One region of the Flavobacterium sediminis genome, then DNA from elsewhere that is predicted to be linked to it. Evidence: riboswitches for the same ligand, from Rfam matches in the RefSeq annotation. Region 1 holds a riboswitch; the other holds the start of a gene.
What was found. A riboswitch is a leader RNA that binds a small molecule or an ion and turns the genes downstream of it on or off. The one in region 1 is predicted to bind cobalamin.
Positions count from the first base shown of each region.

Region 2: another riboswitch for cobalamin. It lies ahead of DI487_RS02410 (TonB-dependent receptor plug domain-containing protein); the one in region 1 lies ahead of DI487_RS14335 (acyl-CoA thioesterase).

Region 1 is NZ_CP029463.1:3,081,217-3,087,799, forward strand. Features, by position in the region: gene DI487_RS14295 (PLP-dependent cysteine synthase family protein) at 1-692, shown strand, start outside; gene DI487_RS14300 (C40 family peptidase) at 750-1,511, opposite strand; gene DI487_RS14305 (acetyl-CoA C-acyltransferase) at 1,579-2,757, opposite strand; tRNA gene DI487_RS14310 (tRNA-Ser) at 3,021-3,104, shown strand; tRNA gene DI487_RS14315 (tRNA-Pro) at 3,115-3,189, shown strand; tRNA gene DI487_RS14320 (tRNA-Arg) at 3,203-3,276, shown strand; gene DI487_RS14325 (hypothetical protein) at 3,395-3,844, shown strand; gene DI487_RS14330 (hypothetical protein) at 3,987-4,487, shown strand; cobalamin riboswitch at 4,582-4,768, shown strand; gene DI487_RS14335 (acyl-CoA thioesterase) at 5,044-5,430, shown strand; gene DI487_RS14340 (hypothetical protein) at 5,465-6,031, opposite strand; gene DI487_RS14345 (THUMP-like domain-containing protein) at 6,034-6,583, opposite strand, start outside.
Region 2 is NZ_CP029463.1:503,481-510,063, forward strand. Features, by position in the region: gene DI487_RS02395 (hypothetical protein) at 1-4, shown strand, start outside; gene DI487_RS02400 (S41 family peptidase) at 94-1,119, shown strand; gene DI487_RS02405 (DUF5074 domain-containing protein) at 1,168-2,247, opposite strand; gene DI487_RS02410 (TonB-dependent receptor plug domain-containing protein) at 2,252-4,078, opposite strand; cobalamin riboswitch at 4,107-4,322, opposite strand; gene DI487_RS02415 (energy transducer TonB) at 4,359-5,201, shown strand; gene DI487_RS02420 (ABC transporter substrate-binding protein) at 5,414-6,202, shown strand; gene DI487_RS16220 (substrate-binding domain-containing protein) at 6,160-6,552, shown strand; gene DI487_RS02425 (iron ABC transporter permease) at 6,552-6,583, shown strand, end outside.

The DNA of each region.
Region 1 (6,583 bases):
TATATCTTTGCCCGGCTCATGTATCAGCTGACGATGAACGGTCTTATTACAGTGTAGCGAAACGTTTACACGAAGAAACAAAAGGTTCAATTTATATCAATCAATATTTTAATGAATTAAATATTGAAGCGCATTATAAAACTACCGGACCTGAAATTTGGGAACAAACCAATGGAAAAATCACCCATTTAGTGGCGTGTAGCGGTACAGGAGGAACTATCTCAGGAACTGCTAAGTTCTTAAAGGAAATGAATCCTGATATTAAAGTTCTGGGAGTGGATGCTTACGGTTCAATACTGAAAAAATACCACGAAACCCGTGAGTTTGACAGTAATGAGATCTATCCTTACAGAATTGAAGGTTTAGGTAAGAATTTGATCCCTACAGCAACTGATTTTGATGCAATCGATAAATTTATGAAAGTATCAGATGAGGAAAGTGCACATACAGCACGAGAAATTTCAAGAGTAGAAGGCTTGTTTGTAGGTTATACTTCAGGTGCAGCTCTACAAGCAGTTCGTCAATATGCTGAGGAAGGTGAGTTTACAAAAGACAGTAATGTCGTTATTATTTTCCCGGATCACGGTTCGCGTTATATGAGTAAAGTATATAGTGATGAGTGGATGAATGATCAAGGATTTTTTGATAGCGTAAATATAGAAGCTAATCAAAAAGTAGAAGTGATTAAATAATAGAAAATTATAATATCTCTATACTAAAAAAGCTCCGAATCGGAGCTTTTTTATATTTTAAATTATTTTCTTAATAACTCTTAATTTGTGAGTATGTCTGTTTGTTTCGGCATTGTAGATGCCTAAATGATCCAGACGATCAATTCGAACCTTTCCGGATGCATGAATAATATGATTGTTTTCCATCATAATTCCTACATGGATGATATTCCCTTCTTCATCATCAAAAAAGGCTAAATCTCCGGGTTCACTTTCTTCAATAAAACTAAGAGGTTCTCCTTGAGTAGCCTGTTGGGATGCATCTCTTAAAATATGATATCCGTTCAATCGATAAGCCATTTGCGTGAAGCCGGAACAGTCTATTCCGAAAGGGGATTTTCCACCCCACAGATAAGGAGCGTTAAGGTACATGAAAGCCGTTTTAACAATAGCGGTTTTAGACTTAATACCACATGTTTTTAGCCCTTCGAAAGCATAATTCTTAGTGTTAATATTTTCGTGGCTTAAAAAGGAAAGTGAAGAGCCCAAAGGAATGGCGATCAACTCGTTTTCAGGATTTGTAATGTATTCAATCAGATCAGCATTCAGAACTTCCGGAGTTTCCAGTAGATCTGCATATTGATTTTCGGAAATTTTAAAAAATTGTTTATTGTCAACCCAACCCGTGTATTGGTCAAAAGCGGTTTCAATCTTACTCCATTTAGGAGTTTCTTCAATAATTTTAAAAAATTCTCCAAATAACAATTGGGAAACCTGTTCGCTTCTGTCTGATGCTTCAGAACGAATGGGAACTATGGCAAGATTACAAATTCCGAACATTAAAACAATTATAATATTAAATAAAAAACACCGGATAGGATATCCGATGTTTTATAAAGGAAATATATTAAGCTTTTTCGATTACAATAGTTGAAGCACCACCACCACCATTACAGATAGCAGCAGCTCCTAATTTAGCATTGTTTTGTTCCAATACATTTAACAAGGTAACAACGATGCGCGCTCCCGAACATCCCAGAGGATGTCCTAATGAAACAGCCCCGCCGTTAACATTGATCTTATCTTCACTTAAACCTAAAATCTTAGCATTGGCTAAACCGACAACAGAGAATGCTTCGTTAAACTCAAAGAAATCAATATCTGTTAATTCTAGATTTGCTTTCTGTAAAGCTTTAGGTAAAGCTTTTGATGGAGCAGTAGTAAACCATTTTGGTTCCTGAGCAGCATCGGCAAAAGATTTAATATATGCTAATGGTTGTAATCCTAATGCGCTAGCTTTTTCTTCGCTCATTAACACTACAGCTGCAGCTCCGTCATTGATTGTAGAAGCATTGGCAGCAGTAACAGTTCCTTCTTTTGTGAATACAGGAGATAATACTGGGATTTTATCTAGTTTAACATTGGTAAATTCTTCATCTTTAGATACTAAGATAGGTTCTCCTCTTCGTTGCGGAACTTCCACTGGAACAATTTCTGAATCAAACTTCCCGTTTTCCCAAGCTTTTGCAGACCTTTCATAAGACTGAACTGTAAAACGATCTTGTTCTTCTCTGGTAATTTGGTATTCTGTTGCACATTGATCAGCAAATACCCCCATAGGTTGGTTGTCATAGGCATCAAACAAACCATCTCGTTGTAAACCATCGGCTAGAGTAGCAGGCCCGAATTTAACACCATTTCTCATGTGTACGTAATGAGGGATTAAGCTCATGTTTTCCATACCACCGGCTACGATAATATCAGCATCACCACATTGGATAGCCTGAGCGCCCTGCATGATTGCTTTCATACCACTGGAACATACTTTATTAATGGTTGTACAAGGTACAGTGTTAGGTATTCCGGCATATAACGCAGCTTGACGTGCAGGAGCTTGTCCGTTGTTAGCCTGAACAACATTTCCCATTAATACTTCGTCAACTTCTTCCGGTTTTAAATTGATTTTATTTAGTGCTCCTTTTATAGCAGTTGCTCCTAATTTTGTAGCCGGTACACTGGATAAAGCTCCCATGAAGCTACCGATCGGAGTTCTGACTGCAGAAACAATAACAACTTTTTTACTCATGATGTGTTTATTTAGTTTTTGCGAATTTACTATTTTTATTCCAAAAAAATTCTTTAAATCAATCGAAATAGTGAATTATTAACGTAAATAAGGGAGAGCTCTTTTTTTTAGTAAAAAAAGTTGTTTTGCTATCTGTTTGAATTTTAAATCGTTTCATTTTTTTTTAAAATAAAAATGAAAAAACTTTAGAAAATAGTTGTAAATAATAATAGTAAGGCTTACATTTGCAACCGCAAAAAAGATAAGTTCTTTTAAAGATTTAAGGAGAGGTGCCGGAGTGGTAACGGAGCAGATTGCTAATCTGTCATCGGGTAACCGATGCCAGGGTTCGAGTCCCTGTCTCTCCGCTTCTTTTTTCGGGGTGTAGCGTAGCCCGGTCATCGCGCCTGGTTTGGGACCAGGAGGTCGCAGGTTCGAATCCTGCCACCCCGACGGATAAAATAATGGTCTCGTAGCTCAGCTGGATAGAGCAACTGCCTTCTAAGCAGTAGGTCTCAGGTTCGAATCCTGACGGGATCACAAAAAGCCTAGTAAATTTATTTACTAGGCTTTTTTGTTTTTAAATATTGTGTTATTAGTGTACCTTAGATTAGAGAAATCAGATACAATGTTCTATTTTCAGGAGTGCATAAATTTTATGAAAACAAAAATGGAAAGACTCGTTGTTTTTATTTTTTTTCTTCTATTTAATTCACAATTAAATTCTCAGGTAATTGAGAGTTATATTGATTTCTCTAAAAATGCAAAGCTTCAAAAAGATTATATATTTGAAGAACCTGAATCAGGCATTAGTCAGAAAGTTAATTATTTGGGAGAAATTATTGCTGGAAATAAGATAAAGTATAAAGTGTTGATATCTCATATTAACCTTTTCGGAAAAGGAGTAAATGAATTGATCTTTATTTCAGATAAAAATGAAGAATATATTTATGCTTTAGATTTACCGAAAGATTTTCCTCTGTTTATAAAAGACAATAAGTTATTTTTTGAGGATGAAACGGAGGGAGTGCAAAGTATGATAGTTTCAGATTTATTGAATTGGTTTTGTTCTCCTTTTGGATGTTTCCCTAGGAAAAACAGAAAATAATAATCCTTTCCGGATTATTGGTAACACATTTAACTTTTTTAAGAATTAGTTCGATAAAAGACAGATGGATTTTTTACGGACTGTAATTTTTCTGTATTTTTGAATTAAGATCAAAAAAGCAACTGTTTATTAGTGTAGAATTATGAAAATCAAAATCTTATATAGTATCTTTTTTCTTTTTGTTTCCGTAGTCATTACTGCTCAGAATTTTGAATTGAAAGATCCGGATATCATTGCATTGAAAGAAAAAGCAAAATCAAAAGACTTTTCAGAAGAGATAGTCTATCTGTATTTTTTAGAGAATTATAAACCGACTTCCGAGAAAATTAAGATTAAAAGATCCGATTATCTTGAAGATAGTATTTGTTCTTTTGAACAAACATTTGAAAATAACATCCGTTACGTTGTAAATAATTGTGATGAAGAAGGAGGAGCTACAATTAACATCTTTTTGCCTAAAATAGAAAAAGAGAAGATTAAAAAATGGATTGAAAAAATATATAGTGCCGAAGCCGGAGATGTAAAAAATAAATGGTATAGTGGTAAAGATATTTACGGTCCGGAAGATAAAGGAGCGGGTTGTTATTATGAGATAACACCTAAACAAAAGGAGTGGAGTATTAGTATCTTTTGCGGATGTTAAATTGCCTATATAGGCTTGGAAAACCAACAAAATCAAAAATTATTTATCAAAATTAAAATAAGTTCCTACCTTAGCGCTATTGTTCTTTACGTAGTTTCTATCAAACGGAAAAGGTTGTTCTTAGCGGAACATTAATAGGGAATCCGGTGTAAATCCGGAGCTGTCGCGCAACTGTAAGTAATTTCATGATTTTTATCCTTAGTGATCCACTGTTTCTTATAACGGGAAGGATGGTAAAAATTGTTACAAGCCAGGAGACCTGCCTGTTTCTGATATGACGGTACTTTCGCGATCTGAAGTTAGAGTCAATTTTGGTGTCGAATTGGCGGAGTTTTAATTCCGACCAATACATAATCTATTCTCTTTTTTTATTGCAAAATGTGCTGCGAAGTTATTTGAAGAACTTTTAAATTATTGTTTAATATTTAAAAGTAAATGAAATGACAGTATTTCAGTATGACTATCCGCGAACTGATAGTCGGATTGCTATGACTTCCGTAAAAAGCGGAGATAATAGTTCTAAAAAGAATTGTTTAACACTGAAAAAAAGAAGGTTATGACAATTGAGCAAAGAATAGTACAATCGGAAACCAGAATTTTTAAAGCTGTATTTCCTAATACGACCAATCATTATGATACGCTATTTGGCGGAACAGCAATGCAATTGATGGATGAAGTAGCCTTTATTGCGGCAACGCGTTTCTGCAGGCAGAAAGTAGTTACTGTATGTAGTGACAGAATTGATTTTAAAAAACCGATTCCAGGAGGAACTATTATTGAGTTAGTGGGTAAAGTTTGCCATGTAGGCAATACCAGTTTAAGAGTTTCTGTAGAAATATTTATTGAGGAGATGTATTCGGAAGAAAGAGACAAAGCAATTCATGGAGAATTTACTTTTGTTGCTTTGAATGAGGATAAACAGCCTGTAAGAATAGTAAGTTGATCTGAAAAAGAAAGCCCGTTTTTACGGGCTTTTATTATTCAATACATTTCAGGTAATCCATAAATAAACGACTTGGGTAGAAGGTTTCTTTTAAGAGTTCTGATTGTATCTCTTTTTTGATGATGTAATCTTGACTTTCGCCGGAAAATTGTATCCGCATTAGTGAAACCGGAGAACTTTTGAGTTCGTCGTAGTTTTGTTTTGTAAAGACAAAATAAGCATTCAATATACGAATATTAGCTTTGTCTTCCTCAATATAGCTCAATGCAGAGCAGATATCTTCATTGATGCTTAGCAGGGTTACAATTTTACCGTTTTCTAACTGAAGTATAACTTTAGAACTTCTGTTCAGACATTTGGTAGGAATAAAAATCGTATTTTTTTCTACGATTTGTAGACCTAAAGTCGGAATTCCGTTATTGTTTAATAAGGTTGCCTGTATAAGTTCTTTTTTAGAACCGAAAACTTTTTCTGAGAAAAGTTGCTCTTTCAGTATTTTTAAAGAAGTAGAATCTGTTTTTTCTTCAATTTCATATTTACATCTTTTAGACTGAGAGAAAAGAGTAACAGAGGTTAGTAAAAATAGAATTAAATAGCGCATATTTATTTTTTTGTGCAAAATAGGATAATTTTTTTATTTTCTGAATCAGTTGTGAAAAATACATAAGTATCACCACCGTCTTTGATTTTGTATTTCTTTCTTAATTCTTCCGGTTTCAAGGGGAAGTTCCGGGTAGAAATATTAAGTTTTTGATTGAGAAGGTATGTTTTGGCTGAATTTTTATCAAAGGGAACTACCTGATCAATTATAAAATTACGTCCCGGTAAATTTAAGTCTTCATCAGTTGTATACAAATGAGAATGCTGGTGTAATTTATCGATGTGAAAAACAGCGGAAACAGCATTAAACATACCGGATTTTAATAAAGCAGCATTGGGTTCGAACAAATATTTTTTAGGTTTGCTGAATGTGGACTGATAATCTGTATTCCAATTGAACTCACTTTTTAATGCCCTTCCTTTCTCAATAGTAACAGCAGAAATGCTAAGGTCGCCTTCATAATGGTTGTGAATTTCCCAAAGCAATTCTTTGACTTCATTCTCAAGAGCAATGACATGGATTTTCTTTACGTATTTTAATTCACTTAAACCG
Region 2 (6,583 bases), 860 kb from region 1:
TTAGAGCAGGCTCTAACCGGAACTTCTGAGAGTAACGGAGTTGATTACGAACTGCGCTATGCTCCTAATAGTTCAACCGAAATCTTCGGTTGGGTGCGTTATATTCTTCCTAATTCTGACGCTTCGACAAAAACTATTTACAGAGGAGATGTTTTTTATGCCATAGACGGCGTCTCTTTAAACGTTAATAACTATAAAACATTGCTGGGACAGAGTACTTATACTTTATATCTAGCAGATCTAGTTAACGGACAAATCGTTCCCAACGGAAATACCGTAACACTGAACAAAACTCCTTATTCGGAAAATCCTGTTTATATAAAAACCACATTTACTGTCGGTAATAAAAATGTAGGTTATTTGATGTACAACGGCTTTTATGAAAGTTATGAAAACGAATTAAACAATGCTTTTGCCTACTTTCAGGCTGAAGGGATTACCCATTTAATTTTAGACTTGCGTTACAATTCGGGAGGTGCTGTAGCTACGGCTACCCGACTGGCGAGTATGATAACCGGACAGTTCAACAATGAGATCTTTGCCCGTCAGGAATGGAACTATAAATTAGAAGACTATTTCGGTAGCGATTCGGAACAACTGTTAAACCGCTTTACGAATACTATAAAAAACGGAGCTGCAATTAATCATTTGAATCTGGATAAAATTTACATCATTACGACTCAAAAAACAGCTTCGGCCAGTGAGCTGGTCATTAACGGTCTTACGCCCTATATTAATGTCACACAGATCGGAGATCACACTATCGGAAAAAATGTTGGCTCCATCACTTTGTATGACTCTCCTACTTTTTCTAAAAGCAATGTTAACCCAAACCACAGGTATGCTATGCAACCTATTGTTTTAAAAATATCAAATGTTAACGGATTTTCTGATTATTCTACAAATGGACTACCTCCTGATGTTTCTCAATCAGAAGATCTGGAAAATCTCGGAATACTCGGAGATCAAAATGAACCACTTTTACAGACAGCGCTGAACTTTATTGACTTGAATGGTCGACCAACAATTCCTCAAAGGACTGAAATCTATAAACCATTTAATAGTACACTTGATCAGGATATTTTAAAAACTGAAATGTACCTTGAATTACCGCAATAAAAAAAAGTCCTGCATGTGCAGGACTTTTTTTGGGGCAAAAAGAATGAATTAATTATTAAAATAAAAACCGTTAGGACTTACTCTAACTGTGTTCTCGTATAATAATGTTCCGCTTGTATTAAAAATATAGATAGAACCGTTTGAACTGTAGTCTGCAGCATCTCCTATGTAAACTTTACCGCCTTCAACCTGAAAACCGTAAATTCCGTATACTCCCTGATCTGCAACTGATAAAATAGGCGTAGAAGGCAATGTAGTAGCAGATGTACTCATTGAATATACAGCAGCATTGATTGTATAATAAATTGTTCCGTTTTCAATATCTAAATTTGCAGGATGACCTGTCGGAAAATCAAGTGTCGTAAAAGTATTGTCCGAAAGGTCTATTGTAACCAAAACTCCGTTAGTATCTCCTCCGCCACCTGTCCAGTCTGTAATTCCTCCGCATAGCACATATAAATAACCGTTTTCCGTTGCCAATGAGTTCGGAACATCTCCCACAGTAATTGTTGTTGTAACAGTATCAGTTGCTGAATCGATCACTACAACAGCATTTCCGTTATTCCAACCACCTTTTAAAGCGACATATAATTTACCGTTCTCTTCCTCTATTCTTTCCGGACCTTCTCCTACCGGAATTGTAGCTTCAACAGCATAGGTTGTTGTATTCAGCACCGCTACATAATCATCTGTTGCACTTGAAGCATCTCCCCAATTGGTTACATAAGCTTTATCATTTGCAAAAGCAATGTATCGCGGATTGGATAGACCTGAAGAAACTGTTCCTATAGGTTCTAAAGTATAACGGTTTACGATCTCGATCTTGTTAGAGCCGTTAACCACAATAAAAGCCATAGTATTGTAAAAACCGATACTTTGACCTGTATTCCCTACACCTTCATTGTTCACCGCTCCATAAGCATCTGCCTGAAAAAAAGAAAAATCATCTGCTAAGAAAGAAACAGTGCTGTTATCAACACCATAATTCCCTTCATTCAAAATAAAGATTCCATTTTCATAAGTAACAGCCGGTTCCGGTTGTTCCTGATTGTTATCGTCATCATTGCTACACGAAGCAAAAAATAAAGCTATTGTTGCCGCTAATAATGAAATTTTTCTAATATACATTCTATTAAAGTTTAAAATTGATACTCAAATTATAATTTCGTCCCGGCATAGGACGTGATAAAACATTTTGATATGCTTTATTTTCAAGATTAAAAACCTGAAACAAAACATTTATATTTTTCTTTTTACCCAAATCATATTGCAATCCGGCGTTAGATAGCCAATAGCTCTCCAGATCGTAAAAATTATCATTTGAGGTATACACCTTGCCGTTAAACAAAAACTGGTAATATAATGATGCTCTACGATAGCCTACATTAACTTGTCCGTTGATCTTATGGAAAGGCACATAGATCAGTTGCTTCCTTGTTTGTTCATTCTCAGAAACGGTATAAGCATAGTTCAGATTAAAGCTTAATTTTGTTTGTCCTAATTTCTTTTGCCATTCAGTGCCTAATTCAGCACCGTACGTGCTTACTTTATCCGTGTTTTCCGGAGTCCAGATCCCGCTTGCATTTGGAACCCAACGCAACATATCTGTAATATCGTAATAATAGCCCGTTGCGGTAAATTTAAACTTTGAAAAGCTCAGTATTTGTGATAGTTCAGCCTGATAAGAATGTTCCGGCTTCAGATTCGGATTGCCACTTCCTTGCCAGTACAAGTCATTAAAAGTAGGAATTCTATAATTTTTAGAGCCGTTGATCTTAATAGCATAAAAAGTAGTCACATCCCATTTCCCACCCAGTGAGAACAATAAAGGACTTTTGTAAACAGAGGTAGCTTCGTAACGAAAACTTCCCTCATACTGAAATGTTTTTGCTATTTTATGTTGAAACAACAAACTCCCGCCTGCAATTTCTCTTTTTGCTTTTGCTATTCCTGATCCTCTTCCGTTGTTTTGAGTGTAGTCTAATATAACATTCCATCGAACTTTTCTACTGGGCTCAAAAATAACATCATACTTAAAAATTGTACTCTCCACCGTTCCGTGAGTAAAATTTTCACTCATTCTGTTTTCATAATACTTATAATTCTCTTGCAAAAAAGCACCTTTCAATTGAGAGGTGAATCTTCCCGACTTCATTTGCCATTCTACCATATTCCGCATATTGAGATCGAGATACTTACTTTTAGATGGCGAAGAAATAGTACCCGAAAAATAACGCTCACCGTCAAAATAGTGTGTATAGAACTTCAACGTATTATGGCCATTTAGCTTATATCCGAAAACCGTATTAAAACTGTTATTCTGATAAAAGCCGTTTTCATTCTTTTTATCATAGCCAATGTATTTGTAATCGTTTTGAGATTCGTTTCGGCTGAAATGGATCGTAGAAGAAAATTTTTGAGTGGAAAAAACTCCGCCATAGCGAATTCCGTATGTACTGAAACTTCCATAGTTAACTCTTACAGCGTGAACAGAAGCAGTTTTAAATTTCATTTCATTATTGAGATGCACCGTTCCGCCTATGGCTCCGCTTCCGTACGTAACACTCCCGCCTCCGGGGCGTATCGTTACATTGTCAAAATCAGTAACATTGATCGTATTAAAGTCGGTTTGTCCATTGAATTGTGAGTTAATATTGATCCCATTCCATACTACAGCAGTCTGCGATGCTGTGGTTCCCCTAAAAGAAGGAGATGAAACCATACCAAAACCATTCTCTTTGAAATAGATAGAGGAATTATTACGAAGTAGATCAGTAAGCGATCCTTTGTTTTTAGCAATGATACTATCAGACAGTACGATAAGTTTTTGACTCCCCGAGAATTTTTTCAATTGCCGGTCGGCAACTGTTACTTCTTGCAGTTGTACCAATGTGTCTTGTTGCGCATAAACGCCAAGACCAATAAAAAATACTAAAAATACCTGTAATTGCTTTACCATTTTGAAAACCTTTATTCCCGAAAGTTTTTTACTTTATTGAATCAGGCAGGTCTCCTGGCTTGCGTCTTGTTATTAGCCTTCCCAAAAAATCAATTAATTTTCAGTGGCAATGCAGTAAATAACAAGCTTTTTAGCTTACAGTTGCGGGTACAGCTCAGGATTTTGACACAAAATAATCAGCACCTGATTCCCTTTTCATGAAGTACAAAAAATATGTACCTCAACCTTAATTCGATTGCAAAGATATTGTAATTTTCTATATTTTTGAAAAAAAATAAAAATGAAAAATATATTCTACTGCATTATTTTATTTAGCTTTTCTTGTTTAGCTCAAAATAAAGATTTATCACTTGAAACCTTCTCTGCTTATAAAGTTGAACAAATACCTTATACAGAAAATTGTAAAAATGTAACAGTAGAAGAACAAACAAATTGTTTAATTGAATTTTTACGTGAGCATTTAAAAAAGAATTTGCAAATTCCTAACGAAGAGTTTGAGACTCTAAGTATGTCAAGAATTAATGTTTCTTTTGTAATTACAAACGAGGGAGATATTTCAGGTATTACAGTTGAAAGTCCAGAAAATACGACTTTTAAAGATTTATTTGAAAAAGAAATTGTTAGAGTTTTAGAATTAGCACCTAAATTTTATCCGGGTTTACAAAACAATAATGCGGTAAATGTCTTTTTTAAAGATATTATTAGCTGTTCACTTATAAAAAAGGAAAATCAAGAAACTAATCAAGATATTATAATACCATATGTTAACGTTAATAATTTAATAACGGAACCAACTTTTAAAAGTTGCTTAGACCTTTCAGATGACATATTTATTCAAAAAGAATGCTTTGAAAAACAACTTAATAAATACATTATACAACATCAAATTTATCCAAAAGAAGCTAAAAAGAATAATATAAGTGGAAAGGTTATAGTTTCTTTTGTAATAGAAGCTGACGGCAGTATATCTAACCTAAAATCAAGAGGACCTGAAAATGGACAACCTTTAATAGACGAAGCAGAACGTTTAATCAAAAACATTCCTAATTTAGTTCCTGGCACTATAAATAGGAAACCTATTAAAGTTAGGTATTCAAAAATTATTACTTTTAATACATACTAATCATTTTTTACCACTCATTTTTTTTATCAGCCAAATAAAACCTACTACAAAGTGTAGTACAATTACTGCAATGACGATATACATAAAGGTGTTGCTGTCTCTCATCTTTTTTAAGCTAAGTTAATTTGAAATCACCAATGAAAATGTAGCATTTGTTACTCAAAATAGCTTTTATGAAAACAAAATTCTATTTTTGCTAAAAATTTTCAGGTATGTCTTTCATTACTAAGATCAGCTTTTTTTTAGGATTACTCTTCTTATTTTCTCAATGCAAAAAACAAGAAAACCAAGCTCAGGAAAACCCGAAAGCTAAGGAATTGATTACGGATTCAGAAGGCCTATCCATTAAAGATTTCGGTTCGTTTTACTGGGTTACGATAACAAATACATTCCCGGAAGCAACTGAAAATTACAATTATGTTTTACATAAAAAGGGAACTACTGTTCCTGATAGTTTAAGCCAATATACTGCTATAGAAATTCCAGTTCAGAAGATCATAGTCACCTCTACCACGCACATTCCTTCACTCGAAATGTTAGGCGAAGAAAACAAACTGGTTGCTTTTCCTACCACTGATTATATTTCGTCTGAAAAAACAAGAGCTCTTATTGATGAAGGTAAAATACGTGATCTGGGCAACAATCAAAATTTGAATACGGAAGTTATTTTAGAGCTTCAGCCGGATGTAATTGTAGGTTTCAGTGTTAACGGAAGCATGAAAGCCTATAAAAATCTGGAGCGCAACGGACAAAAAATTATTTTAAACAGTGACTGGACCGAACAAACACCTTTAGGTAAAGCCGAATGGATCAAATTTTTCGGGGTTCTGTTTGACAAATCCGAAGAAGCCGAAAAATTGTTCAACCAGATCAAATCGGATTATCAGAATGCCGTTACTCTGGCACAAAATACTCAAAACGAACCCAGTATCATGGCAGGAAGTATTTATGAAGACCAGTGGTTTTTACCTCAAGGGGTAGTTGGGCTGCTTATTTCTTAAAAGAAGCCCATGGCAATTATCTTTGGAAAGATACTCAGGGAACCGGAAGTCTCTCCTTATCTTTTGAAAGCGTTTTAGACAAAGCAAAAGATGCCGAATACTGGATAGGTCCAGGACAATTCACTTCAATAGATGCCATTTTAGAAAGCAATCCGAACTATAACTATTTCAGATCTGTTCGGGACAAAAAAGTTTATTCTTTCAGTAACAAAAAAGGAAAAACAGGCGGCGTAATTTATTATGAGTTAGCACCTAACCGCCCTGACCTGGTGGTAAAAGACCTTATTAAAATCTTACACCCGGAAGTATTACCGGATTATGAATTATTCTTCTTTGAACATTTAGAATAATGAACATGTCAAGCCAACATAAGCTACTTTT